DNA from 3 places in the Flavobacterium pasteuri genome. Region 1 is predicted to be linked to each of the others. Evidence: riboswitches for the same ligand, from Rfam matches in the RefSeq annotation. Region 1 holds a riboswitch; each other region holds the start of a gene.

What was found. A riboswitch is a leader RNA that binds a small molecule or an ion and turns the genes downstream of it on or off. The one in region 1 is predicted to bind S-adenosylmethionine.
Region 2: linked by a shared signal. The riboswitch ahead of ACNQF6_RS09755 (alpha/beta fold hydrolase) and the one ahead of ACNQF6_RS10660 (Na+/H+ antiporter NhaC family protein) in region 1 are both predicted to bind S-adenosylmethionine.
Region 3: linked by a shared signal. The riboswitch ahead of ACNQF6_RS09820 (homocysteine S-methyltransferase family protein) and the one ahead of ACNQF6_RS10660 (Na+/H+ antiporter NhaC family protein) in region 1 are both predicted to bind S-adenosylmethionine.

Annotation. Positions count from the first base shown of each region.
Region 1 is NZ_JBLVPN010000006.1:133,302-143,439, reverse strand. It holds gene ACNQF6_RS10675 (nuclear transport factor 2 family protein) at 1-37, shown strand, start outside; gene sucD (succinate--CoA ligase subunit alpha) at 132-1,004, shown strand; gene ACNQF6_RS10665 (hypothetical protein) at 1,221-1,643, shown strand; SAM-I-IV-variant riboswitch at 1,771-1,867, shown strand; gene ACNQF6_RS10660 (Na+/H+ antiporter NhaC family protein) at 1,922-3,244, shown strand; gene fabG (3-oxoacyl-[acyl-carrier-protein] reductase) at 3,428-4,174, shown strand; gene ACNQF6_RS10650 (hypothetical protein) at 4,257-6,284, shown strand; gene ACNQF6_RS10645 (LysR family transcriptional regulator) at 6,304-7,200, shown strand; gene ACNQF6_RS10640 (YeiH family protein) at 7,276-8,253, shown strand; gene ACNQF6_RS10635 (YoaK family protein) at 8,237-8,986, opposite strand; gene ACNQF6_RS10630 (zinc dependent phospholipase C family protein) at 9,084-10,082, shown strand.
Region 2 is NZ_JBLVPN010000005.1:264,141-274,278, reverse strand. It holds gene ACNQF6_RS09780 (sulfite exporter TauE/SafE family protein) at 1-58, opposite strand, end outside; gene ACNQF6_RS09775 (RrF2 family transcriptional regulator) at 177-587, opposite strand; gene ACNQF6_RS09770 (trans-sulfuration enzyme family protein) at 777-1,949, opposite strand; gene ACNQF6_RS09765 (OsmC family protein) at 2,016-2,441, opposite strand; gene thrA (bifunctional aspartate kinase/homoserine dehydrogenase I) at 2,621-5,035, opposite strand; gene ACNQF6_RS09755 (alpha/beta fold hydrolase) at 5,055-6,017, opposite strand; SAM riboswitch class I at 6,096-6,233, opposite strand; gene ACNQF6_RS09750 (hypothetical protein) at 6,465-6,674, opposite strand; gene metK (methionine adenosyltransferase) at 7,436-8,686, shown strand; gene ACNQF6_RS09740 (DUF4153 domain-containing protein) at 8,823-10,138, shown strand, end outside.
Region 3 is NZ_JBLVPN010000005.1:281,929-292,066, forward strand. It holds gene ACNQF6_RS09815 (NAD(P)/FAD-dependent oxidoreductase) at 1-964, shown strand, start outside; SAM riboswitch class I at 1,057-1,176, shown strand; gene ACNQF6_RS09820 (homocysteine S-methyltransferase family protein) at 1,492-2,493, shown strand; gene ACNQF6_RS09825 (hypothetical protein) at 2,801-3,346, shown strand; gene metH (methionine synthase) at 3,765-6,443, shown strand; gene metF (methylenetetrahydrofolate reductase [NAD(P)H]) at 6,540-7,496, shown strand; gene gldA (gliding motility-associated ABC transporter ATP-binding subunit GldA) at 7,566-8,462, opposite strand; gene ACNQF6_RS09845 (dicarboxylate/amino acid:cation symporter) at 8,611-9,864, shown strand.

The DNA.
Region 1 (10,138 bases):
ACTATTTCGAGGGTATCAAATGAGTCAATTATCATAATTTAGTGTCAAAAAACTGAATACTGAATACTGATTACTGATTACTATTTTATACTTTTGCATAACAATTTTAAAAACTACATAAAAAATATATCATGAGTGTTTTAGTTAATAAAGATTCCAAAATAATTGTTCAAGGTTTTACAGGAAGCGAAGGAACTTTCCATGCTTCTCAAATGATTGAGTACGGTACTAACGTTGTTGGTGGTGTAACTCCTGGAAAAGGGGGAACTACTCACTTAGACAGACCAGTTTTTAATACTGTAAAAGATGCTGTAGAACAAGCAGGAGCTGATACAACTATCATTTTTGTTCCGCCAGCTTTTGCTGCTGATGCAATTATGGAAGCAGCAGATGCTGGAATAAAAGTAATCATTGCAATTACTGAAGGAATTCCTGTTGCTGACATGATAAAAGCAAATAGTTATGTTAAAGAAAGAAATTCTAGATTAATAGGACCTAACTGTCCAGGTGTAATCACCCCGGGTGAAGCTAAAGTTGGTATTATGCCAGGTTTTGTTTTCAAAAAAGGAACTGTTGGTATTGTTTCTAAATCGGGAACATTAACCTACGAAGCAGCTGACCAAGTTGTAAAACAAGGATTAGGAATTACTACTGCAATTGGTATTGGTGGAGACCCAATCATTGGAACAACTACAAAAGAAGCAGTTGAATTATTGATGAATGACCCAGAAACAGAATGTATCGTAATGATAGGTGAAATTGGTGGACAATTAGAAGCTGATGCTGCTCATTGGATTAAAGCTGATGGTAACCGTAAACCAGTTGTAGGTTTCATTGCAGGAGTTACTGCTCCTCCAGGACGTACAATGGGACATGCTGGTGCAATCGTTGGAGGTTCTGACGATACAGCTGAAGCTAAAAAGCAAATCATGAGAGAATGTGGAATTCACGTTGTAGATTCTCCAGCTGAAATTGGTAAAAAAGTAAAAGAAGTTTTAGGTTAATCTAAACTCTTATTAAATATTTTAAAAGCCTCACAATTTGTGGGGCTTTTTTATTATTAATTGAATTAAAGAAATATCTTTGCACTTTATTAAATATTTCTGTTTTTGCAGATTCAATTGTAATAAGAATAAACATAAACGAATGGTTTCTAATGGACCTCACGATTTTGTGGGGTATTTTTTTGTCAAAGCCAATTCAAATTAAAATAAAATAATATGTACAAAGAGTTAAAAAAATTCAAAGTTACCAATCAGTTTTCATTTACTACAGAAGATAGTTTAGCAGAAGTTTGCAACGCATCAGAAGGATCTGGAGTATTTTTAGTTTACTCTGTTGGAGATGAAAAGGAGTTAATTATGGTTGGTTCTACTGGAACTGTTCAAAACAACGGAACTTTGAAAATTAAAAATGGTGGACTGAAGGATAAAATTGTAGAAGGACACCAATTTGCTAAAACTGGAAGAAAATATTCTTGGCCAGCACAAATGAAAATTGAAGATATCAGCACACTTGAAGTGGTTTGGTATGAAACATTTAATGATAAAACTAAAGTGATTCCAACATTCGCAGAAGGGCAAGTTTTACAAAACTTCCTTGACGAAAATGGAAGACTGCCAAGATGGAATGTAGCTTTTTAATTATTTAAAGTCTACCTTTTAATATCTTAATTATAATCGCGCTACATTTTTCATGTGGCGCTTTTTTTGAATTATCTTTTTTTGGAATAAAATTAGGCTAATTTCATAAATAATTAATTACTTTTGCACCCGTTATCACGAATCCTGCAATAGGATAGCAACCTGCAACAACAAGCAAGGTGCTAAAACGATAAGCCAAATCCTTTGGAAAAAATGTTGTTTACATTCCCATATTTAGCTTTGTTTTTCGTCATAATTTTTAATTTTAAATTATTTTTATGACTTTATTTTCAAAAGAAAAAGGAAATGCCTTTGCCTTGATTCCTTTATTGGTTTTTATTTTTACTTTTTTAGGAGCAGGAATTGTTCTGAATGATTTTTATGCTTTTCCATCGCCAGTGGCAGTTGTAGTTGGTATCATAGCAGCCTTTTTACTTTTCAAATCCACTACTGATGAAAAAGTTGCTACATTGATTGCGGGATGTGGTGAAAGTAAGATCATGACCATGTGTTTAATTTATTTGCTAGCAGGAGCCTTCGCAGTAGTAAGTAAAGCAATGGGCGGTGTTGATGCTGTGGTGAATCTTGGGATAAATACTATTGATGTTGCTTATTTTCCTTTAGGGATTTTCTTGATTGCTTCTTTTTTATCAACTGCTACAGGAACATCAGTGGGTGCAATTGTAGCTATTGGCCCGATAGCTGTCGCTTTAGCTGATAAAAGCGGTGCTTCATTACCTTTAATTTCAGGCGCTTTATTAGGTGGCTCTATGTTAGGAGATAATCTTTCGATGATTTCTGATACTACCATCGCAGCAACGCAGTCATTGGGATGTGACCTAAAAGATAAGTTTAAGATTAACTTATTTATTGCTTTTCCTGCTGCAATTTTGACTATTATGGTTTTCTTTTATCTTGGTTTAAACTCAGATATTGTGACTGTTTCCATTGCAAAAAATGATTTTTCCTGGATTGCAATTGTACCTTATATATTAGTAATAGTATTGGCGGTAGTAGGTGTTAATGTATTTTCAACATTGCTTATTGGAACTTTATTGGCAGGAATCATAGGTTATTTTAGTGGTTCGTTTACGTTAATGGAGTTCACTCAAAAGATATATGAAGGCTTTACCAGTATGACTGATATTTTCTTATTGTCAATGCTTACTGGAGGTTTAGCAGCTATGGTAGATAAAGCGGGTGGAATAACGTATTTATTAGTTCAAATTAAAAAAAGAATTAAAAGTAAAAAATCAGCTCAAGCGGGAATTGGTGCTTTAGTGGGTTTTGCTAATTTAGCAATAGCGAACAACACGGTTTCTATTGTAATTACAGGACCTATTGCCAAAGAAATTAATGATGAATATGAATTGAATCCTAGAAAAACGGCTGCAATCCTGGATATTTTTTCGTGTATAATTCAAGGAGTTTTACCGTATGGCGCTCAAGTATTGCTTATATTGAGCTACGCTAACGGGAAATTAGATTTCTTTGACTTAATTAGTAATGCTTGGTACCATTTATTTTTACTAATTTTCACATTGGTGGCTATTTATATTTCGTTTTGGGACAAATGGACAAAGCGATTCTTTAAAATTTAAGAATTGAATTTTTGATTGTAATTGCTTTTGAATTTTTTTTAAAAAGGGAATTATTATATATTTGACGGGTGTAAGATAGCCCTGATAGTAGTGAAAATCCTTTTATGTGAGCGTTAGTGTTCATAAAAGATTGAAACGGATAGCAGGAATAGCTCCAAATAAAAAATAAACTAATTTTTGAATATGAAATTACTAGAAGGAAAGGTTGCCATTATTACTGGTGCAAGTCGTGGAATAGGAAAAGGAATTGCAGAAGTTTTTGCTCAACATGGTGCAAATGTTGCATTTACATATAGTTCGTCAGTGGAATCAGCTTTAGCTCTAGAAAACGAATTGAACGCTTTAGGAATTAAAGCCAAAGGATACCAATCGAATGCAGCCGATTTTAATGAAGCACAAACTTTTGTAGATGCCGTTTTAGCTGAATTTGGAACAGTTGATATTCTAATAAATAATGCAGGTATTACTAAGGACAACCTATTGATGCGTATGTCCGAAGAAGATTTTGACAAAGTGATGGATGTCAATTTGAAATCAGTTTTTAATATGACTAAAGCAATTCAACGTACTTTCTTGAAACAACGTTCTGGTTCTATAATCAATATGAGTTCAGTTGTAGGAGTGAAAGGAAATGCAGGACAAACTAATTATGCTGCTTCTAAAGCGGGAGTTATTGGTTTTTCTAAATCAGTGGCATTGGAATTAGGATCACGTAATATTCGTTGTAACGTAATTGCTCCTGGATTTATAGAAACGGAAATGACGGCAAAATTAAACGAAGATGTGGTAAAAGGATGGAGAGACGGAATCCCTTTGAAACGTGGCGGAACGACTGAGGACGTTGCTAATGCATGTCTTTTCTTTGCTTCGGATATGAGTGCGTATGTAACTGGACAGGTTATGAATGTTTGTGGAGGAATGCTTACCTAAAATAATTATAAATTATAAATGATGAATTTTAAATGATGTGAAAATTTAAAATTTAAAATTCATCATTTAAAATAAAAAAAGAATGACAACAACAACCGTTCTATTATTACTACTTTCTTTACTAATAGCTGGCGGTTTGTCATTTTTTCAATATATCTACAAAGCCAAAAACAAATCGAAAATCGGTTGGTTTTTGGCTTTTTTGCGTTTTTCATCCATCTTTGGAATTTTATTATTGTTAATTAATCCAATAGTAACTAAAAATACGCTTGAAACGGTAAAAACGCCTTTGCCCATTGTTGTTGATAATTCGAGTTCTATTTCTTTTTTGAATGCCAATGAAAAAGCATTAGAATTGTACAAAAAAATACAATCAAACTCTGATTTACAAGAGAAATTCGATTTGCAATCGTATCAGTTTTCAGATGAATTTGAACCGACTAAAACATTTGATTTTAAAGGAACTCAAACTAATATTGATGTTGTTGCCAAAAATCTAAAAAGCATTTATAAAAATGCAATCTATCCAACAGTTTTAATTACGGATGGAAACCAAACTTCGGGAAATGATTATGTCTTTAGTTTTGATACTGCGAATAAAGTATATCCTGTAATCGTTGGCGATACGACAACTTTCTTAGATTTTAAAATCAATCAACTGAATGTTAATAAATATGCTTTTCATAAGAATAAATTTCCTGTAGAAGCTTTTTTACAGTATTCAGGAACTAAAAGCATAACGGCCGATTTTATTATTTCACAAGGAAATTCGGTATTCAGCAAACAATCGATTGCCTTTTCACCTTCCAAAAAAACGGCAACCGTAAGCGTGCTTTTACCAGCTGATAAAATAGGATTACAGATTTTTAAAGCTACTATTTCATCTAAAGAAAAAGAAAAAAACACGTACAATAACACTAAGAATTTTGCGGTTGAAGTTATTGACCAAAAAACAAATATTGCTATAGTATCAGCTATAACTCATCCTGATTTAGGCGCACTAAAAAGAGCAATTGAATCAAATGTACAGCGTAAAGTAACTATCGTTAAACCTAATGATATTAATACGTTACAAGATTTTAATGTTTTAATTTTATACCAGCCAACAGCCGAATTTAAAAACATTTTTGAGAGTAATAAAGGTGTTGGAATCAATACATTTATTATTACTGGTAACAACACCGATTTTAATTTTCTGAATCAGCAACAGGATAATTTGAACTTTAAAATGAGTGGACAAAAAGAAGATTATTTGTCGGTTTTTAATGCGCAGTTTAATTTGTTTGCGGTTGATAATATTGGGTTTGAAAATTTACCGCCTTTGCAAAATGCTTTTGGAACCGTAACTACAAAAGGAGCGGTGTCCGTTTTGCTTTCATCCAAAATTAGAACAATAGATACGAATGCGCCTTTACTAGCTTTTGCAGAAAATCAAGGCAGGCGAGCCGCTTATCTTTTGGGAGAAAACAGCTGGAAATGGCGTTTGCAAACACATGTCAACAATCAATCATTTGAAAAATATGATGTTTTCATGGATAAGATTATTCAATTTTTGGCTTCTAATAATTCTAAAAAATCATTAGTGGTAGAACATGAAAGTTTCTATAATTCCGGTGAAGCCATTGAAATAACCGCGCAATATTTCAATAAGAATTATGAGTTTGATGAAAAAGCACGTTTGACTATTGCGGTAACGAATACCAAAACGAAACAAACAAAAAATTACGATTTATTAAAAGGAAATAATTCCTATAAAGTCAATCTTGACGGGCTTAAAGCGGGACCTTACGCGTTTACGGTAAAAGAATTGAATTCTAAATCGACGTATTCCAGTAGTTTTGAAATTCTTGATTTTGATATCGAAAAACAATTTGTCAATCCAGATCTGGAGAAATTGACACAATTGGCTACGCAAACACAAGGGAAAGCGTATTTTTCGGACCAAGTTGATGTGTTGATTAAATCGCTTTTGGAAAATGAGGAATATAAGGCGATACAAAAGAATATTGTTACCAAAACACCTTTGATTGATTGGATTTGGTTATTGATTTTGATTTCAATTTTGTTGGCAACCGAATGGTTTGTTCGAAAATATAACGGATTACTGTAATAAAATACAATTAAACAACATGGATTTTAGACTAAAAGTTTTCTATACCGTTGCTAATCGGTTGAGTTTCACAAAAGCTGCAACTGAATTGTTTATTACGCAACCTGCGATTTCAAAGCATATTCAGGAATTAGAAGAACAATATAAAATCAAACTTTTTGAAAGAAACGGTTCTAAAATCTCACTGACAGCTGCAGGTGAAGTCTTACTGAAGCATACCAAAAGTATTTTTGAAATATACCGTGAGATAGATTTTGATATGAGTACGCTGATAAATCAACGATCCGGATTGTTGCGATTAGGAGCTAGTACGACAATTTCTCAGTATATAATTCCGCCACTTTTAGCTCGTTTTCATCAAAAATTACAAGATGTAAAAGTAAGTTTACTAAATGGAAATACGGAACAAATAGAAAATGCTTTATTAAAACAGGAAATCGAAATAGGAATTGTTGAAGGACAATCAAAAAATAAGTCTATTAAATATACGGAGTTTTTAAAGGACGAATTAGTTTTAGTCTGTAAGAGTTCCAATCCATTAGTAAGTCGTGATGAAGTGACCCAGGAAGATCTTAAAAAAATGTATTTTTTGATGCGGGAACAAGGTTCAGGAACACTTGAAGTTATTGAACATGCGTTAAAACCATTTGAAATTAAATTATCAGAATTAAAAATAGAAATGCAATTAGGAAGTACCGAAAGCATAAAATCTTATTTGATGAACTCTGACTGTGTGGCTTTTATATCGATTCATGCTATAAAAAAAGAACTTCAAAACAATGAATTAGCTATCTTAGATATTAAAGATCTGGTAATAGAACGTTTCTTTTACGTTATTACGTTACAAGGAAAAACGGATTCGTTATCCGATTTGTTTATCCAGAATATTTCCAATCATTATAATTTAAAGTTATAGGAGATTATAATTTGCGATTGGTATATATAGATTTATCGTTCCACCTTTGTACTGTAATAATTCAACAACTTTACATTGGAAACGCATCAAAAAATAATTCAAAAAGAATCTTTTATTTTTTTTAAAGTAAATGCCACATTGCAGCAATTCATTTTTGTTGCATTACTATTGTTTTGCACTACCATTTTTGTTTCTCCGCCAATTGCTTTAGTATTAGGATTGATTGTAGCCAACCTTTTTGGGCATCCTTTTTTAGAGTTAAATCATAAAGCCACTCATTTTTTACTACAATTTTCAGTAGTTGGTTTAGGATTTGGAATGAATGTCCACAGTGCAGTTTCTGCTGGTAAAGAAGGCTTTTTGTTTACGATTATTTCTATTGTGAGCACTTTAGTTTTAGGAACTTTTTTAGGGAAATGGTTGAAAACGGAGAAGAAAACCTCTCATTTAATTTCATGCGGAACTGCAATTTGCGGAGGAAGCGCCATAGCCGCGATTGCCCCAGTAATCAAATCCAATGAAAAACAAACCTCAGTTGCTTTGGGAGTGATATTTATTCTGAATTCGGTGGCGCTATTTTTATTTCCAGCGGTAGGTGATTGGTTGGATTTATCACAAAAAGAATTTGGATTATGGAGTGCCATTGCCATCCATGATACGAGTTCAGTCGTAGGAGCCGCCAGTAAATATGGTCCGGAAGCCTTGCAAATAGCTACGACGGTAAAATTAGCCCGAGCTTTGTGGATTATTCCTGTAGCATTGATTACGGCATTTATTTTCAAAAATAAATCGGGGAAAATAAAAATCCCATATTTCATCGGATTATTCATTCTGGCCATGATTGCCAATACGTATCTGCCTCAAATGAAGAGTATAGGACCGCATTTTGTTTCAGTTGCAAAAATAGGTCTTACGGTAACTATGTTTTTAATTGGAGCAGGATTAAATAGAACTGTTCTGAAATCAGTGGGGTTAAAACCGCTGGCTCAAGGAATTTTACTTTGGGGCTTCATTGCAACCGCGACTTTGATTTCGATTATTTATCTAAAATAGTTTTATGATGAAAGGTTTTTCGTTTAATCACATGAAATTGCAATCTAATATAATCGTACAAAAGCGCAAATAATAGAAAGATTGCCGCAACAAAAAGGGTTTTCATTTCCAATAAATTATAAAGAAAACCACCTGAAATACAACCGATAAAAAAGAAAATAATAATGGATAATCTCAGGTAAATACTGGTTTTTAATTTTTTCTTTTCATCGGGTTTTTTATAAAAGAATAATTGCGAAAGTTCTATTCCTAAATCAGTAAAAAGTCCAGTTAAATGGGTTGTTCTGACCGTTGATTGAGAAATTTTTGTCACCAAAGAGTTTTGTATTCCCATGGCAAAAAGCATCGAAAAAGCAATCCATTTTCCTTCTGAACTGGACAATGATGATTGTGCTCCAAAAAGCCCAACACTAATTAAAACAATCATTTCTAATGAAATTGGGATTACATGAGATAAATTTGGATGTTTTTTGGAAATCAATTCGGTTAAAAAATTAGAGGTAAAAGCGCCCAATAAAAAGAAAATAGTGAATACAAAAAAGGTAATTGCGGCTGCATAATCTCGTTTCATGATTTCTTCAGCAAAGTAGGCGAAATGCCCCGTAACATTGGTAGTTAATGTTTGCATAGATAAAACTCCCGTAACATTTACAATTCCGGCTACAAAAGATAATAAGGTGGCTAAACGAAGATTGTGAATAAAAGTTCTGTTTTTTCCTTGATGTCGAAACATATTTGTTGTTTTCTTTTTTAATTAACAGAATCTTAAAGCCAATTTTTTCTAATAACGATTTAAAGAAATACATTTGCATTTCAAAAAAATAAATTTAATGAAAAATTTTAAAATCAGACCTACACTTATTGCGTTATCTACTCTTGGAATTGCTTTTTTTCTCTTGTCATGGGGAGTTATCGGTCATGAACGAATCAATAGAGCGGCGGTAATGGCACTTCCAAAACCATTACAGACTTTTTTTTACAATCATATTGATTTTATTACTCAAGAATCTACGGTTCCTGATTTGAGAAGAAATATTTTGAATGATAAAGCAGAGCCTCCACGTCATTATTTTGACATGGAGAATTTTGGTGATGTGGCCACTTTTCCTAAAACTATGGAAGAAGCAAAACTAAAATACGATGAAAAATTTTTAAATAAAAACGGAATATTACCCTGGTACATTCAGGATATGATGGTCAAATTGACTAAGGCTTTCAAAGACAAAAGAAAAAACGAAATATTATTCATTGCAGGTGATTTAGGACATTATATTGCAGATGCGCACATGCCCTTGCATACTTCTGACAATCACGATGGACAAAACACCAACCAAAAAGGAATTCATTCGTTGTGGGAAAGTCGTTTGCCGGAATTGTTTGCTAAAGATTATAAATTAAATGTTGCACAAGGTAAATATTTAGAGGATGTGGATAAAGCAACTTGGGATATCATTTTTGATACACACAGTTTAGTAGATCCTTTGTTGGCGACTGATAAAAGACTAAGAATTTCAACTGCAGAAAACAAGATGTATGTAACTGATGCTACTGGAAATGTAGTCAAAAATAAATACGGTGGAATGTTATATTCCGATGAATATGCGGCTAAATTACACACGGATTTAAACGGAATGGTTCAAAAACAAATGAAAAAAGCCATTACTGCAACAGCAAGTTTTTGGTACACGGCTTGGGTAAATGCAGGAAAACCGGACTTAAGTAATCTTGATGCTCAAGAACTTACAAAACGCAATAGCAAAACCTTAAAAAAGGATTTAAAAACTTTTAAAAAAGGGAATCTTTTTGGTTTGACAAACGAAAGAGAGTAATCCTATATTTTCAATTAAAAAAACGGGTGAGATATTAATTTCACCCGTTTTTTTAT
Region 2 (10,138 bases), on a different contig from region 1:
CTGCGAAAGTAGTTCCCGATTTTACGTTGATATTAACCTCTTTCAATTCTTTGCTCATGCTTTTAAAATTCAACTGTTTTTTATTATTTAAATCCATTACCCTATCGGAATAGTAGATTACTATGCAAAAGTAAAACTTTTAACTTAACTACAAAATTTTTTTTGTAATTTATTGTCTAAAAAGCGATATCTGCCAGCGTATTGTTTTCCAATATCATAAGCGTATTGTCACGAACTTCTGTCATTAGTTTACGAACCGCGCAAGTAGCTTCATCCGTACAGTCGTCACAGGGCTCATAAAAATTGTGGCTGGCACAAGGAAGTAACGCAATTGGCCCTTCGAGAATTCTATAGACATGGGCCATATTTATTTCCTTAGGATCTTTTATCAAATAATAGCCTCCTCCCTTTCCTTTTTTGGCACCTAAAAAACCAGAATGGCGTAACAGTAGTAAAATACTTTCCAAAAACTTAATCGAAATATGTTCACTCTTTGCTATTTCAGCAATTTGTATCGGCGTTTGATCTTTCTGGCGTGCCAAAAAAGTCAATGCTTTTATTCCGTATTTTGTTTTTTTTGAAAGCATTTAAAAGATATAAAATTGAAGATTAACGATTTTTGATTGCAGATTTCAAAGCTATCTGAAATCAACATTCTTTTTATATTGTAACAACAAAAATATACTTTTTGATTTAAGAATAGTGAATGGAGATTAACGATTTTTAATTTGTAGTTAATCTGCAATCAAAAATCGTTAATCTGCAATCAAAAATCCTTACGAAAGAGCCTGCTCCAAATCAGCAATTACATCTTTCACGGTTTCTAATCCTACTGAAACGCGTACTAAACCATCCGTAATACTTACCGCTAATCTTTCTTCAACTGTTAATTTACTGTGAGTTGTAGATGCTGGATGCGTAACAATTGTTCTGGTATCTCCCAAATTTGGCGAAAGCGAACACAATTTTATTTTATCTAAAAAGGCTCTTCCAGCTTCTATTCCTCCTTTGATTTCAAATGCAACGATGTTGCCTCCTAATTTCATTTGCTTTTGAGCAATTTCGTATTGCGGATGCGATTTCAAGAAAGGATACTTCACTTTATTAACCTGGGGATGGCTTTCCAGAAACTCAGCCACTTTCAAGGCATTTTCACAATGTCTATCTAAACGAATCGCTAAAGTTTCTAAACTTTTTGATAATACCCAAGCATTAAATGGAGATAAGGAAGGACCGGTAAGTCGAGAAAATAAATAGATTTTTTGAATCAATTCAGCATCACCAACAGTTATTCCGCCCAAAACTCTACCTTGACCGTCCATTAATTTTGTAGCTGAGTGTACCACTAAATGTGCACCCCATTTTATCGGTTGCTGCAAATAAGGTGTCGCAAAACAGTTGTCAATAATCAAAATCAAATTATGTTTTTTGGCAATAGTACCTAACAGTTCCAAATCGATAATATCTACCGCTGGATTGGTTGGAGATTCTGCAAAAAGAATCTTTGTATTCGGTTTTATAAAACTTTCAATGGTCTCTGGCTTATCAATATCAAAATACGATGTTTCAATTCCCCATTTTGGAAAATAATTGATAAACAAGGAATGTGTCGCTCCAAAAACACTACTTGCCGAAACAATATGGTCTCCGGAGTTCAACAAAGCCGCCAAGGTTGAATATACAGCCGCCATTCCTGAGGCAAAAGCAAATCCCGATTCAGCACCTTCCATTTTACAAATTTTCTCTATAAATTCATTAGTATTGGGATTACTGTAACGGCTATAAATATTTCTATCCTTCTCCTCAGCAAAAGAAGCACGCATATCTTCGGCATCCTCAAATACAAAACTTGATGTTAAGTATAAAGGAACCGAGTGTTCTTGAAATTGGGTTCTTTCTAATTGGGTGCGTATGGCTTGCGTTTCAAAACCAAATTCTTGTTCGTTCATTTTATTTTTAGTTTAAAGTTTAAGGCTTAAAGTTGTTCGGATATTCAAATCCAATCTTTAATTAAACTATAATGATTTATTATTTAAAACTACTTTGTAATGTATAGTTGCTGTTGGCTCTAATGTTTTAGAAACCGAACAGTATTTTTCGAAAGAAAGTTGTGCGGCTCTCGCTGCTTTTTCTTCATTAATAGGACCTTCCAAAAAGAATACTACTGTAATATCCTTGAATGGTTTCGCTTCTCCTACTTGTACACGTTCCCCCTCAACCTCGGCTTTGAAAGAAGTGATTTCCTGACGTTGTTTTTTTAAAATCGAAATCATATCAATAGCGCTACAACCCGCAACACCCATCAATACTAATTCCATTGGACTTGGACCTTTATCGTCTCCGCCAAATTCTGGTCGGCTATCAACATTTACTATGTGCCCACGTTCGTTTTTTAATTCAAAGTGAAAATTGTCGTTTACTCTGTTTAGTGTTATTTTCATATTAATCCCCTCCCCAACCCTTTCGCCACGGCGAAAAGGGAGCCAAGACTGGAGGCTGTCCCTTTTTTAATTAATTATATTTATTCAGACGCGGATAAAACAGATTTGCTATCGCAAAAACACAGATTTTTATTTTTTCAATGTTAAATCAAAATTCGTTAGTCTGCAATCTTAGATCTTTACCCTTTATCTGATAATCTCAAAATATCTCCAAAAACGCCTCTTGCCGTTACTGCTGATCCTGCTCCTGCGCCTTGAATCACGATAGGTCGGTCTCCATACGATTCTGTGTAAATTTCGAAGAAAGAATCAGAACCCTTCAATCCGCCTAAAGCCGTATCTGATGGTACAGAAACCAGTTTCACTTCCAGATTTCCTTTATCATTTTGCAAATCGCCTGATAATTCACCTATGTATCGCAACACGTGATTTGGTTTTTGTTCCGCTTTTATTTTAGCATAGATTGGATCAAACTCCGTCAGTTTATTTAGAAAATCAGAAACTTCACCTTCTCTCAAATGCTCTGGAATTAAATTTTGAATATCAATTTCTTCAAACTCATTTTGTAAGTCTAATTCTCTTGCCAAAATCAATAATTTTCGACCTACATCATTCCCACATAAATCTTCTCTTGGATCTGGCTCGGTATATCCGTTATCAATTGCTTCTTTCAATATTTCACTAAACGGCGCGTCTTTAGCAGAAAAATTATTGAATAAATAACTCAATGTTCCAGAGAAAACACCTTTAATTTTAGTGATGTTTTCTCCTGAAAGGTGTAATAATTTGATCGTATCTATTAACGGTAACCCCGCTCCAACATTGGTTTCATAAAGATAACTCTTTTGATTATCTGCTAATACTTTTCGTAGTTTTTTATAAAAACTATAACTTAACGTATTGGCCACTTTATTAGACGATATCAAATCGAAACTACTTTCTGCCAAAGGAATGTAATTTTCAACAAATGTGGCACTTGCCGTGTTATCAATCGCAATCAAATTCTCCAAGTGATGCTCATTCGCGTAAGCAATTACATCATCGATAGTATAAGAAAAGCCATTATTTTGGATTTCATTTTTCCAGTTTGGAGTAACACCGTTTTTATTTAAAAGTACATTACTTGAATTGGCAATAGCAAAAACATTCAACTTAATGTCTTTTCTTTTTTCGATGGTTGCTGCCGATTCCAATATTTGGTTAATCAAAGTTCCACCTACTAATCCATGTCCGAAAATAGCGATATTGATTTTCTTTGAAACTCCAAAAATCTCTCCGTGAATCACGTTTAAGGCTTTGTTCAGTTGTGATTTTTTCACAACCAAACTCACATTTTTACCGGTAACGGTATTATTGAAAAGAATCGGGACAATTTTATTTTTTATCAACGCCGTATATGGCTTGTGAAACGTGCTTAAATCCTGGCCAATGATAGAAATCACCGAAACATTATCGGTCACCGTTATTTTATTCACATCCTTTGAATAGAAATCATTTTCGAATTCTTTTTCTAATTCAATCATTGCTTTAGTCGCTTTATCAGCGGCAACGACCAAACCAATTCCTCTTTCTGAAGAACCTTGAGAAATGATGCTTACGCTGATATCATTGTCGCCCATCACTCTAAAAATACGGGCATCAACGCCAGTTTTCCCCAGTAACCCTCTTCCTTCCAGATTAACTAATGATACATTTTCAAGTACCGAAAGTGTTTTAATTCCTTCCTTATTAGAATTGGATGTGATTAATGTTCCTTTATTTTCGTGGTTGAATGTGTTCAAAATACGAAGCGGAATGTTTTTTTCCAACAAAGGAATAATGGTTTTTGCATGAAGAATTGTTGCTCCAAAATTAGCCAACTCATTCGCCTCGTTAAAAGTCAAATGGTCGATTTTCTTAGCATCAAGCACCAATTCAGGATTTGCGGTATAAATTCCGTCTACGTGAGTATAATTCTGTAATTCATCGGCATTTAAATAATTCGCAATCAAAGAAGCGGTATAATTACTACCGTTTCTTCCTAAAGTAGTTGTGTCATTATTGTTGTTAGAACCGATGAAACCCGTAACAATGTTCACGGTAGTTCCGTTGTATTGTTTGAAATAATTGATGACATTTTTCTTCGAAATTTGCTCCAAAGGTTGCGCATCACCAAATTTAGAATCAGTTTTTATCAATTCTCGAGTATCGGCAAAACGAGCATTTATTCCATTTTCAACCAAAATAGCCGTCAGTAATTTTGCAGAAAGCAATTCTCCTTTTGATAAAATCTGGTCTTTAATTTTATTACTGTAATCGCCAATTAAGCTTACGCCTTCGAATAATTTTTCCAAAACATTGAATTCCTCAGATAAATCTACCTCTTGGTAATCATCTTGTTGGTATTTTTTAAAGTTCTCAAAAAGCGGTTTGTAATCTCCGTTTTTAGAAGCAATACCTAAAATTTCTTCTAATTCATCTGTAGCATTTCCACGTGCCGATACTACAATTGCAATTTCTTCTCCTTGATTTACTTTGTCGGTAATAATTGCAACTACTTTATTTATTCCGTCGCCATTCGATAAAGATTTACCTCCAAATTTTAATATTTTCATTGTGTTGTGTTTTTTTGGCTTAGAATATATCCTGAAGCAAATTGTGTAATTGTTTGTATTCTATCAAAAAAGCGTCGTGTCCGTGAATGGAAACTATTTCCTGATAGGTGACATTATTTTTATATTTTTTTAATTCCTCGTAAGTTGCTTTATTTTCATTTGCAGTAAAAAACAAGTCTGAATTGATTCCGATGATATGAATATCAGCTTCAATTTTTGACGTTATTTCTTCAAATGAATTGCTGTTTCTGGTAATATCTATCGTTTTCAACAATTGATTCATCATTTTATAAGACGAAATTTGAAAACGTTTTTGAAGCTTTTTACCATGATGACCTAGCCAGCTTTCTACATTGAAAATCGCTAATTCCTCATTAGTGGTTCTCTGGAATTTTGCAGTAAAAGATTCTGGAGTTCTGTAGCAAAGCATGGCATGAATTCGAGCATCTTCAATAGGTTTTGAAGAATTTTTGAGAATTTGCTCTTGCAAAAAGCAATTGGCAATTAACCAGTCTGTCGATTTCCAATCGGTTGCAATAGGAATTAAATGTTGTGTGATTTTTGGTTCCAATGCAACCAATTCCCAAGCAATTCCTCCGCCAACAGAACCGCCAATAATGGCATAAAGCTGTTTAATTTTAAGAAAACGAATGCCTTCAATAAAAATTCTGGCAATATCTCTGGTATTAAAATCTGAATAATTTTCAATGATAGCTTCATCGAAACCATTTCCCGGAACATTAAAAGCCAGTATTGTATATGTATTGGTATCAATGGTTTTGTTTTCACCAATTAAATCATTCCACCAACCTTTGTCTCCCACAACTTGGGAATTTCCGGTCAATGCATGATTTACCAAAACAATGGGAGCTGTATGTAAAGCTGGTCCAAAAACTTGAAAACTTAAGTTTATGGTAGCATAAAAAGCCCCACTTTCGGTGATGAAATTTTGTACGGTAATAGATGTTGGTTTATTTTCCAATTTCAAATCTTTTATGATTTTTGATTTGTGTCTGGAAATATTAGAAAGAAAGCTAGAAGTGAACTAGAAGAATTCTTTGTGTTATCTTTCCTTTAGATTCTGAAATATCCCGAAGTTTCGGGATAGAATAAAGGTAGAATGCAGCACCTTCTTCGATAAATCGAAGGGTTGCTAAGGCTTCATCGGGTCTAATCCCTCTGCCTTTCTTTATAACATTTCAATACGTTTTTGAACTTAAAGGCACAAATTAACTACTATTTTTTTAAACAACCAAATTTTTATCAAATTGGTTCTAATTGATTTATTGCAAATTGACTTGAAAAAATCGCACGTACAATTATTATCCCGACGAAAGTGAAAACACCATATTAGGGTTTTATCTTTCGTCGAAATCATAATTTGAGATTTACCATCAAAGATTCAAAACCTAAAACAACCATCACTTTTTTAAATAAAAAGTTCTTCATTTTCTTTTGAATACATTTGAAACAGTAATGAACTCGGCACTATTTTTTGCGCCAAAGGATCATTTTTTGATATTTCAAATCTTGGATTGGTCAATTCATTATTTGAATCGATTTCTTTTTCTGTTTTGGTTCTGAAACTAAAGCCTTTTAGTAACCGTAATGTCTTCGGGAAATTTTTTAATGTGCTCATACTATTTGAATTTACGATGTTAGTTTTGATTTAAATTATTTTTTGATTTCTGAAATTTTCTATGTTTTTTAACTAATCTGAATGAAAAAACCCTTTTAGATACGTATCCAAAAGGGTTTTTTAAGTTGTGTTATAACTTATACTTTTGGAATCAACAGACACGAACGCACATAATGGCATTGGCGCAAATCATATTTTTGACTTTAAAATTATTTGTATTCTGGATTTTCAGGTTATTCATTCTATGATTAATGTTGTTTTATTTTCAGCTAAATAGAGTTCAAAAAAAAAGCCTCCCATTTTCTTGGGAGGCTTTTGCTATATAAATTTTAATTTAAATTTAAGCAATACACGACCCACAGGACTTTTCCTGAATGGCTTTTGACATATTACACACATTAAATTTCATGTTTCTTTTTTTGTTGTAACAAATATGCTAACTATTTCTGAATTTTCCAAATAAGTTTTAAAAAAAATACAAAGAAAAACGAACCCAAGATTCCGTTTTGTATTTATTTAAGTAGATGAAAAGATTTATGAGCAAAAAAAAGTTAAGATTAATTTGCAATTCAAAATGGTTTCATACATTTGCACCCGAATACAAGAGGAAAAATTTGAACTGATTGCAACCTCTTCATAATGAAATCAATTCATTATGGATACTGAAAAATTTTCAGTAGAAAAAATGCTAAAGCAGAAACTCTTCTTTAGTCCTTTTCAGCAATTATTTTTTCTCGCTTAATTTTAAAATAATAATTATTATGGCCTATTTATTTACGTCAGAATCTGTAAGCGAAGGACATCCAGACAAAATTGCAGATCAAATTTCGGATGCATTAATTGATAATTTTTTGGCATTTGATGCTGACTCAAAAGTAGCTTGTGAAACTTTAGTAACTACTGGCCAGGTAATTTTGGCTGGTGAAGTAAAATCAAATACCTATTTAGACGTACAACAAATCGCTCGTGATGTAATCAGAAAAATTGGTTACACAAAAAGCGAATACATGTTTGAAGCTAATTCTTGTGGAATTCTTTCTGCTATTCACGAACAATCTGCTGACATTAATCAAGGTGTTGACAGAAAAAATCCTGAAGAGCAAGGTGCTGGTGACCAAGGAATGATGTTTGGTTATGCTACTAATGAAACGGAAAATTATATGCCATTGGCACTTGATTTATCTCATAAATTATTGCAGGAATTAGCCATTTTAAGACGTGAAAATAACGAAATTACGTATTTGCGTCCGGATGCTAAATCTCAAGTAACTTTAGAATATAGCGATGATAATAAGCCAACTCGTATTGATACTATTGTAATCTCAACACAACATGATGATTTTGACGAAGAAGCTACAATGCTTGCAAAAATCAAAAAAGACATCGTTGAAATATTGATTCCAAGGATTATTGCAAAAAATCCAACACATGCTCATTTATTTAATGATGCAATCCAATACCATATTAATCCAACCGGGAAATTCGTAATTGGAGGACCGCACGGAGATACTGGATTGACAGGAAGAAAAATTATCGTTGACACTTACGGTGGAAAAGGTGCTCACGGTGGTGGTGCATTCTCTGGAAAAGATCCAAGTAAAGTGGATAGAAGTGCCGCTTATGCTACACGTCATATCGCAAAAAACTTAGTTGCAGCGGGTGTTGCTGACGAGATTTTAGTTCAGGTTTCGTATGCAATTGGTGTGGCTAAACCAATGGGTATTTTTATTGATACTTACGGAACATCAAAAGTAAACTTGACTAATGGTGAAATTGCCAAGAAAGTAGAAGCTATTTTTGATATGCGTCCGTACTTTATTGAGCAACGTTTAAAATTAAGAAATCCAATCTATAGCGAAACTGCTGCTTACGGGCACATGGGACGTACTCCAGAAACTGTTACTAAAACTTTTTCTGCTCCAGGTGGAAACGAAAAAACAGTTACTGTTGAATTGTTTACTTGGGAAAAATTAGATTTCGTTGACCAAGTTAAAACTGCTTTTGGATTGTAACTTTGGCTTTAAAACATTAGAAATTTAAATCTAGTTATATATCAAACCCCGAATTCTGTTACTGCAGACTTCGGGGTTTTTGTTTGCCTATATGCGGTATTTTTCTTTACTTAGTAAAAAATAACTTCCCAAAATCATGGCTAAATTCCCTTCTTTCCAAAGCGTATTACAAGCTTCACAAAAAACCATTTCCAGATTTCCGCTAGAAACCATACTAACGATTTTAGGGACGGTATTCGCAATTTTACTCTCAGAAGAAAGAAATGATACGACCGAGAATTTTTACACTAAAAGTATCATGTGTTGCTCTCTGTGTTTGGTTTTATTTCTTTCCGTTAGTTTATATTTCTCAGCAACTCACAAAAACAGTTGGATTCGATTTTTAATCAGTCTAATACTTGGTGGATTAGTAACTGCTTTTATATTTAGCTTTTCGGAAAAAATAACAGAGGTTGAAGCATTGCAATTTTTAGTACTCAATATTGCTTTGCATCTATTGGTCTCATTTTCCGGTTTTATATCAAAAATCTACAACCAAGAAGAGTTTTGGGAGTTCAACAAACAGCTTTTTCTTCGTATTCTAACTGCTGGCTTGTATAGCGTTGTATTGTATTCCGGATTATCCTTGGCTATTTTAGCGGTACACCATTTATTCAATGTAGATTTTTATGACAGAATATATCTTCACTTATTTTTCATCATCGCAGGGATATTTAATACGGTTTTCTTTTTATCTGGCGTTCCTGAAACCAACAACGAATCCTCTCCACTTATTTTAAAATATCCAAAAGGTCTTAAAAATTTTACTCAATATGTTTTGCTTCCATTAATCAGCATTTACTTAGTGATTTTGATTTGTTATGAAACTAAAATCTTAGTCACACTTTCTTTACCTGTGGGCTGGGTTTCTAATCTCGTTTTGGTTTTTGCAATCTTTGGAATACTTTCTTTTTTACTCGTACATCCTATTGCCGAAGAAACTGGAAATCTTTGGATGCGAACCTTTAACCGTTGGTTTTATTATTTATTAGTTCCGTTATTGGGATTATTATTTTGGGCTATTTTATATAGAGTCCACTTATACGGATTCACACATGAGCGCTATTATGTATTGGCATTGTCAATCTGGTTAACCATAGTAGTAGCTTATTTTATAATCAAAAAAGAACCTAAAATAAAGTTCATCCCTATTACAATGTGCATAACGGCTTTGATTACCATTCTTGGACCGCAAAGTGCAGATTCAATATCCAAAAACAGTCAGCTTTCCAGATTTGAGTCCTATTTGCAAAAAATAGAAAAGGAAAAACTCACTTTTGAACAAGAGCAAGATTTAAGCAGTATCGTAGATTTCTTAGAAGAAAACTATGGCTCAGAAGTACTCCTTCCATTTACAAAAGACAAACTAACTGCCTTGATTAAAAAGGACAAAAACCCAAATTCCTCCCAAAT
Region 3 (10,138 bases), on a different contig from region 1:
TATTTTAGATGCTTTGCCACAAGCAGGCGGACAATTATCTGAATTATATCCAAAAAAACCTATTTATGATATTCCAGGTTTTCCGGAAGTATTAGCCGGAGATTTAGTAGATAATTTAATGGAACAAATCAAGCAATTCGAACCAGGATTCACACTGGGAGAACGTGCAGAAACCATTGAAAAACAAGAAGACGGAAGTTTTATTGTGACTTCAAATAAAGGAAAAAAATTCCATGCTCCTGTGGTAGCAATTGCAGGTGGTTTAGGAAGTTTTGAACCAAGAAAACCATTGATTGAAGACATCGAGTTTTACGAGGATAAAGGAATTAAATACTTTATTAAAAACCCGGAAAAATTCAGAGACAAAAGAGTCGTGATTGCCGGAGGAGGAGATTCTGCTTTGGACTGGAGTATTTTCTTGTCGAATGTTGCTTCTGAGGTAACTTTGATTCACCGTAGAAACGAATTCAGAGGGGCTTTAGATTCTGTAGAAAAAGTACAGGAATTGAAGAACTCAGGAAAAATAAAAATGATTACGCCGGCAGAAGTAGTTGGCTTGAATGGAGCTGAACATTTAGAGTCAATTGATATTGAGGAAAATGGTGCACATAGAACCATTGCGACGGATTATTTTATTCCACTTTTTGGATTAACACCAAAATTAGGTCCTATCGGAGACTGGGGATTAGACATTGAAAAAAATGCCATCAAAGTAAATAATGCTTTAGATTACCAAACGAACATTCCAGGTATTTTTGCCATTGGTGACGTAAATACTTATCCGGGAAAACTGAAATTGATTCTTTGTGGTTTCCACGAAGCCACATTAATGTGTCAGGCAGCCTATCAAATCATCAATCCAGGTAAGAAATATGTATTGAAATACACTACAGTTTCTGGTGTTGACGGATTTGACGGAACCCGTAAAGAAGCTCCAAAAGCCGTGGTGAAAGCCATAGTTTAACAACATAATACAAACTAGTTAAAAAATATAGCGCTAATACTTGCAAGTATTAGCGCTATGTCTTTACTTTGCACTGTTCATATATTTATTGAAAGTTATCACGAAAGGCGGAGGGAAAGACCCAATGAAACCTTAGCAACCCTTTATCTTTAAAGAAGGTGCTACATTCTACTTTATACAGAACCAGTTTCAGTATTTAAGATAGATAACACATGAATACTCACTTAGTATTTCTCAAACCCTTTCTTGACAACATATCGATATTTAGCTTACTGAATTTATTTCAGTATCAGGAGCGAACAATTGGCGTTTTTTTGTCAATACCGTTCCCGCTTTTCGTTGCAATCTTTCTCATCCTTAAACAAGTTTAGGACGAGAAAGGATTTTCACTGCAAACGTAGTTCATCGAACTCCTATGAAAATAGTAATTAAGTGAGGTAATCGGGGCTAAAGAGCTAATATATTGAACTTTTGGAATTAATAATAAGCGCTTAATACTATAATGTTTTGCGAGAATAAAACAAAAGATGTCAACAATTCAAGAAGCTATTAAAAAAAACATACTCATACTCGATGGAGCTATGGGAACCATGTTGCAACGCTACAATTTTTCCGAAGAAGATTTTCGAGGAGAACGTTTCAAAGATTTTCCACATTCCTTAAAAGGGAACAACGATTTATTGTCATTAACGCAACCACAAGCGATTCGTGCCGTTCACGCAGCTTATTTTGAAGCAGGAGCGGATATTGTTGAAACCAATACTTTTTCTGGAACTACTATCGGAATGGCCGATTATCATCTGGAAGATTTGGTATACGAACTCAACTATGAATCAGCAAGAATTGCCCGTGAAGTAGCCGATGAATTCACAGCCAAAAATCCGGATAAACCTCGTTTTGTAGCAGGTTCAATAGGACCAACAAACAGAACGGCCAGCATGTCACCAGATGTAAATGATCCGGGATACAGAGCGGTAACTTTTGATGATTTACGTATTGCATACAAACAACAAGTAGAAGCGTTGATTGACGGAGGAAGTGATTTGCTTTTGGTAGAAACTATTTTCGACACTTTAAATGCAAAAGCGGCCCTTTTCGCTATTGAAGAAGTCAAAGACGAACGCAATATCGATATTCCAATAATGGTTTCCGGAACGATTACGGATGCATCAGGAAGAACACTTTCGGGTCAAACCGTAGAAGCTTTTTTGGTTTCGGTTTCGCATATACCATTATTGAGCGTAGGTTTCAATTGTGCTTTGGGAGCTGATTTGCTGAAACCATATCTACAGACTTTGGCACATAATACGTCATTCAATGTTTCGGCGCATCCTAATGCAGGATTACCAAATGCATTTGGTGAGTACGATGAAACACCAGAACAGATGCAAGCTTTCATCAAAGAATATTTAGACGACAATTTAGTAAATATCATAGGTGGTTGTTGCGGAACAACGCCAGAGCACATCAAGTTGATTGCTGATATCGCAAAGGAGTATAAACCTAGAGTATCAACAGCGACAATGTAACGTAGAGACGCGATGTATCGCGTCTGAGAAAAAGAAACTACAATGACACTTAATTTGTAACGTCAGCACACAAAGAAGAATAATAAAATATAAAATTCACCAATAGAAAAGTCTATTTTTTAAAGAATAAAAAATAGTTATTGTTTTTTTGATAAGAAATGTAAATTGCAATGCTTATGGATTGTTATATTTAATGATAGTTGGACGAAAGTTGCATAATAAAAGGTAATACCGATGAGCCTTTAATAGTAGAAATAGACAAGAGGATTTTTCTTGTAGACATATTACAAAACTAAAAATAAATACAATGGAAGATAGATATGAACTAGGAAGTGATTATTGGGATAATCTAGATTGTGGTTATGAAAAGAGTGAGCCTAGTAATAAGAGTAATGAAGAATTAGAAGATGAATACCAATCTATATATCATGAGAAGCAGATAATAGGGTTTAGAACAGAAATCCGTGAATTTACTGAAAGGATAGATTATTATGGGAAAATAGTGTCGTATTATAAAAGAAAATTGATTATCGATACTAAGATCTATACTTCGATGGTTGAACAGGTGAGGAATGATACTAAAGAATTGGAATCATATAAAGCCAAGATTCAAGTAGGTGGTTCTGATCAATCTTCCGCTTATTTATATAAGAGATATGGGGATGAAATACTAAAAAGATATTCAGATAGTATTGAATCATACACTAAACAAGCTGAGCTGTTTATATCCTTGACAGGTGAAAGTGAGAGAAAAATCGATTATTTTGGAAAAAAGTTAGCTGAATATAAGAAAGAATTGAAAATTAGTAGAGATTATCTAAAGAATTATAATTATGAAAATGATCTTAATTAGATATACTACAAAAATATAGCTTCCAAGCTAGCGCGAGCGTCCCGCTCGTGCCCACAAACAAAAGCAGGATAAAAGGTTTGAACAATAGAATTATAATTTGGAATGGGCACGAGCGGGACGCTCGCGCTAGCAAAGTAAGAGTTCCGTAGGAACGATATGTTTTTGTAGCAACGGCATTTATTCCGTTGAATGAAAAGGAAATAGGATTTTGGGATATTCTGTTGAATGAAAATAGTGTTGAATTGTTGAAAATCCGCGTGAGGGATAGCAGTGAAAAGCCCACAGTCTCGTCTTTTCGGACGAGACGAGGACTTGTAACGAATAGCCCGACCCTTTTGGGTCACGCCCAATATAATAAGAAACAAAAAAGCTAAACCTACACCGTTTTTGAAACCGTGCAGGATTAAATAAAACAAAAATGGCACACGCAGAAAAGAGAAGAAACCTTGTATTATCGGGATTAGAGCCTTTAATCATTACGCCGGAAAGCGTTTTTGTGAATATTGGTGAACGTACGAATGTAACAGGTTCTAGAAAATTCCTTCGATTAATCAAAGAAGAAAAATACGAAGAAGCACTTAGCATTGCAAAAGAGCAAGTAGAAGGTGGCGCACAAATCATCGATATTAATATGGATGAAGGAATGCTCGATGGCGAATATGCTATGACAAAATTCCTAAATCTAATCGCTGCCGAGCCTGATATTTCCAGAGTGCCAATTATGATTGACAGCTCGAAATGGGACATTATCGAAGCGGGTTTAAAAGTAGTGCAAGGAAAGAGTGTTGTAAACTCAATTTCTTTAAAAGAAGGGGAAGAACAATTCATTCATCATGCTAAATTGATCAAGCGCTACGGCGCTGCAGCAATTATTATGGCTTTTGATGAAACAGGACAAGCTGATAATTACGAACGAAGAGTTGAAATTTGCCAACGTTCGTATGATATTTTGGTAAACAAAGTTGGTTTTCCTCCGCAAGACATCATTTTTGATTTGAATATATTTCCAGTAGCTACTGGAATGGAAGAACACCGCTTGAACGCATTGGATTTCTTTAGAGGAACAAAATGGGTTAGAGAGAATCTTCCACATGCGCATATTAGTGGTGGTGTGAGTAATGTTTCTTTCTCGTTTAGAGGAAATGATACGGTTCGTGAAGCGATGCACTCTGTTTTCTTATATCATGCGATTCAACATGGTATGACGATGGGAATCGTGAATCCAGAAATGCTTTCTATTTACGATGAAATTCCAAAAGATCTTTTAGAACACGTTGAAGATGTAATCTTGAACAGACGCGATGATGCCACAGAAAGATTGTTGGACTTTGCCGAGAATGTAAAAGGAGATGTAAAGAGTAATGAAAAAACAGTTCAAGAATGGCGTTCGGGAACTATTCAGGAACGATTGACGCATTCGCTAGTAAAAGGAGTTGATGAATTTATAGAAATTGACGTAGAAGAAGCCAGACTTGCAGCAACAAAACCTATCGAAGTAATTGAAATCAATTTAATGGCAGGAATGAATGTCGTAGGAGATTTATTTGGTTCAGGAAAAATGTTTTTACCACAAGTGGTGAAATCAGCGCGTGTAATGAAAAAAGCAGTAGCTTATTTATTGCCATTTATTGAAGCCGAAAAAGATGGTGTTTCAAGTTTTGCAGGTCGTATATTAATGGCGACTGTAAAAGGCGATGTACACGATATTGGTAAAAATATTGTTTCGGTTGTTTTGGCTTGTAACAATTATGAGATTATTGATTTAGGTGTGATGGTTGCGCCTGAGAAAATTATCGCTGCAGCTATAGAACACAATGTTGATATTATCGGTCTAAGCGGATTGATAACACCTTCATTGGATGAAATGGTGTATTTGGCTAAAGAATTAGACAAAAGAAATATAAAAATCCCAGTGATGATTGGTGGAGCAACGACTTCGCGCGCGCATACTGCCGTGAAAATTGCACCACAGTATAGAGAAACGGTTATTCACGTAAATGATGCTTCGAGAGCCGTAACGGTTGCCGGAAATTTATTGAACAGTGAGAAAAAAATATATGCAAGTGACATCAGAGCAGAATATGATGCTTTTAGAGAGACTTTTTTGAATCGTTCGCGTGACAAAAATTTCTTAACTATTGAGCAAGCTCGTGTCAATAAATTGAAATTAGATTGGGAAAATTACAACCCAATGAAGCCTAATTTTATTGGAACAAAAACAATCGAAGTCGATTTGGATGTTTTGGTTCCGTATATTGACTGGACACCCTTTTTTAGAACATGGGAATTGTTTGGGAAATATCCAGCGATTTTAACAGATACTGTTGTTGGAGAACAAGCTACTTCAGTTTTTGCGGATGCTAAAGAAATGTTGGGCGTTATTTTGAAAGAAAAGAAACTGACAGCCAAAGGAATCTACGGAATTTTTCCAGCGAATCAAGTGAATGATGATGACATCGAATTGAGCGACGAAAGTGGAAAAGTACTAGAGAAATTCTTGACGTTGCGTCAGCAATCACAAAAAACAAAAGGTGCCCCAAATATCGCTTTATCTGATTTTATCGCTCCGAAAGACAGCGGTAAAACGGATTATATGGGAGCATTTTGTGTAACAACCGGTTTTGGTGTGGATGAATGGGCAGCTGAATTCGAAAAAGATTTAGACGATTATAATTCGATCATGGTCAAAGCATTGGCGGATCGTTTTGCAGAAGCTTTCGCAGAATATTTGCACGAAAAAATCCGTAAAGAGATTTGGGGTTACGCTGCTGATGAAAATTTATCTACCGAGGCTATGATTGAAGAGGTTTATAAAGGAATTCGTCCAGCACCGGGTTATCCGGCTTGTCCTGACCATTTAGAAAAACCTACGATTTGGAAATTACTAAATGTAGAACAAGAAATTGGAGTGACTTTAACAGAAAGTATGGCGATGTGGCCGGCTTCATCGGTTTCTGGATATTATTTTGGAAACCCGGAAAGTAAGTATTTTGGACTTGGAAAAATAAAAGAAGACCAAGTTATTGATTATGCCAAACGAAGAAGCGTATCGACAGAAGTTGCCATGAAATGGCTGAACCCAAATATAGCAGATTAGAAAATAGTTTAAAGTTGAAATTTTGTTTAAAGTTTAAAGTTTAAAGTTGTTCGAGAGAACCTTAAACCTTAAACCTTAAACTTCAAACTAAAGAAAATGAAAGTAACACAACATATTGAAGACGCAAAAGGAGAAACTTTATTCTCTTTCGAAATTATTCCACCTCAAAAAGGCAAAAGCATTCAGGAATTATACGATAATATTGATCCGTTGATGGAGTTTAAACCACCATTTATAGATGTAACTACTTCTCGCGAAGAATATATTTACGTGGATAAAGGCAATGGTTTATTAGATAAGAAACTGACCAGAATGCGTCCGGGAACGCTTGGAATTTGTGCTTCGATAAAGCATAAATACAACGTAGATACGGTTCCTCACGTGCTTTGCGGTGGTTTTACTAAAGAAGAAACTGAGTATTTATTAGTCGATTGTCATTATCTTGGAATTGATAATGTGATGGCGTTACGTGGCGATGCGATGAAAGACGAGCAATATTTTATTCCGAAACAAGGAGGAAATGATTTTGCGGTTGATTTAGTGAAACAAATCAACCAATTGAATTGCGGGAAATATTTGCACGATGTAATGGATATTGATAATAAAGCCAATTTTTGTATTGGTGTTGCTGGATATCCGGAGAAGCATTTGGAGTCTCCATCCTTACAATCTGATTTAAAAAGGTTGAAAGAAAAAGTTGATGCAGGTGCGGATTACGTGGTGACACAAATGTTCTTTGATAATGCTAAATACTTTGAATTTGTTGCCAAAGCTAGAGAAATGGGAATTACTGTACCTATTATTCCAGGTATTAAACCAATTGCCGTAAAAAGACATTTGCAAGTATTACCGCAAATTTTCAGAATTGATTTGCCGGAAGATTTAATTCATGCGGTTGACCAATGTAAAAATAATACTGATATCAGGGAAGTAGGAATTGAATGGGCAATTCAACAATCTTTAGAATTGAAAGCTGCAGGAGTTCCGGTATTGCATTATTATTCTATGGGAAAATCAGAGAATATTAGACAAATTGCGAGTAAGGTTTTTTAATTCCCCAATCGTATTTTATAAAAAAAGCTCGTTTAAAATCAAATTTAAACGAGCTTTTTTAGTTGTAAACTACTTTGTAATCTCTCTAAATACTGCCTCGAGGTTTTTATTTTTCTGATTCAGTTGAAGTGTTTTCAAACCATTGGCATTAGCAAAATCAAAAACAGCCGGTCGCATGTCTTTATCCGCTTTGAAAGTCAATTCCCAAATCATGTCGTGTGTATTCTTGTAAGAAACTAGATTTTCGATTTTGGCAATAGCTTGTTCCTCTATTTTATAATCAAATTCTACTTCGATAACTTGCTCCTTGTCTTCGGAAATTAAGTGGTCCAGTTTTTTATCGGTAACAATTTTGCCGTTATTGATGATAATAACGCGGTCACAAATGGCTTCTACTTCCTGCATAATGTGCGTAGAAAGGAAAACGGTTTTGTCTTTCCCTACGTTTTTAATCACATTACGAATTTCCATTAATTGATTTGGGTCTAAACCGGTTGTTGGTTCGTCAAGAATCAAAACATCTGGATTGTGTAATAAAGCATTGGCAAGGCCTACACGCTGACGATATCCTTTGGATAATTGTCCTATTTTTTTATGACTTTCGGTACTTAAACCTGTCAATTGAATTACTTCTTCAATGCGGGATTTGGCTACTTTGTACACATCTGCGTTAAAAGCCAAATATTCTCTCACATACAAATCTAAATACAACGGATTGTGTTCCGGTAAATAACCAATAGAAAGCTGAACAGCTTTTTGCTGTGTGTTTACATCGTTTCCATTTACGATAGCTGTACCTTCATCGGCATTGATATACGTTGTCAATATTTTCATTAAAGTCGATTTTCCGGCTCCATTTGGACCTAAAAAACCAACAATTTCCCCTTTATTAATGGAAAATGAAATGTTATCCAGTGCTTTTTGGGCACCGTAGCTTTTGGATATATTAGTAACTTCTATTGACATGGAATTTTATTTGTTGCAAAAGTAAACAGAAAAAGTATTGATTTATTGTTTTTTGTAGCCCAATAGCTAAAAAGTCATTAATCAAAGTTTTACAAAGCGAGATGATATTCTATTTTAGATTTATATATTTACCATAAACTATATAGATATGAATTTGAAAAATACACAATCGGGCAGTTTCTTGAAAAACTACAAAAGTATTTTATTGCTACTTGGCGGGATTCTGGCAGGAAGTATATTGGGTTTAGTTTTTGGGAAAGGAGTAGAAGTCATTAAACCTTTGGGCGATATATTTCTGAATTTATTGTTCACAGCAATTATCCCTTTGATTTTTTTTACGATTGCATCTTCGATTGCCAATTTAGAAAAATCAGAGAAATTGGGGAAGTTGTTTGTAATCGTCATTGGCGTATTTTTAAGTACAGTATTGATTTCGGCCATTTTGATGATTGTTGGCGTATTGTTATTCCCTGTTCAGCAAGATATTATTATTTCCAAAATTCCATTGGAAACCATTCAGGAAAGTTCTACGGGTTCACAAATTACCCAGTTGCTTACTGCTAGTGACTTTTTTGAACTGTTGTCCCGTAAGAATATGTTGGCGCTTATTATATTTTCTTTTTTAATAGGATTTGCCAGTTTGCATTCGGGAGAAAAAGGGAAAGATTTCAGTCGCTTCCTAAATTCAGGAAATGAAGTGATGAAGCAATTGTTACACATGATTATGAAAACGGCTCCAATAGGTTTGGGTGCTTATTTTGCGTATCAGGTTGGGATTTTTGGACCGCAATTATTTGGCGCTTACGCAAAACCTTTAGGGCTTTATTATGCGGTTTGTGCTTTTTATTTTGTCGTATTTTTTAGTTTGTATGCTTTTATCGCCGGAGGGAAATTAGGATTTAAAGTATTTTGGAAAAACAATATTACGCCTTCATTAACGGCATTGGGAACCTGCAGCAGCATTGCGACAATTCCGGCGAATCTCGAAGGTGCCGAAAAAATGAATATCCCGAGTCATATCAGGAATGTAGTTATTCCACTTGGCGCACCTTTGCACAAAGACGGTTCGAGTATGTCGTCCATTATAAAAATCGCGGTTATTTTTGCCATGTTTGGTAAAGATTTTACAGATCCTTATAATTTACTAGTGGCATTGGGAATTACAGTAATTGTTTCAGTAGTCGAGGGCGGAATTCCAAATGGAGGTTATATAGGTGAAATTCTAGCGATAACCGTTTATGGATTTCCTATGGAGCAAGCTCTGCCGGCAGCTATGATTGTGGGAACCTTAGTAGATCCTATGGCGACCCTGTTGAATGCAAATGGAGATTTGGTTTCAGCGATGGTAGTTGCCCGAATTGCAGAGGGGAAAAAATGGCTTTCGGCTAATTTAGCAGCTTAAACGCTTTTTAGTTTGAATTAGTTGAAAAACGAATTCAGATATTGGTAATATACAAGAGGTTAGAAGTCTCTTTTTTAGGTATTTTGCAATAATAAGCAGCTTTCACAAAGAATTCTTTTTTTGTTACATAAAACAATAATTTTTTTTTGGTCGGTTTGAAATAAGCCTTACATTTGCAGTATAATTATTAAAAATAACACATAGCATACAATGTCTAATAACCGTTTTTATTTTAGCAACACTTATTATTTCTTCTTTAGGAAGTAAGGGATTG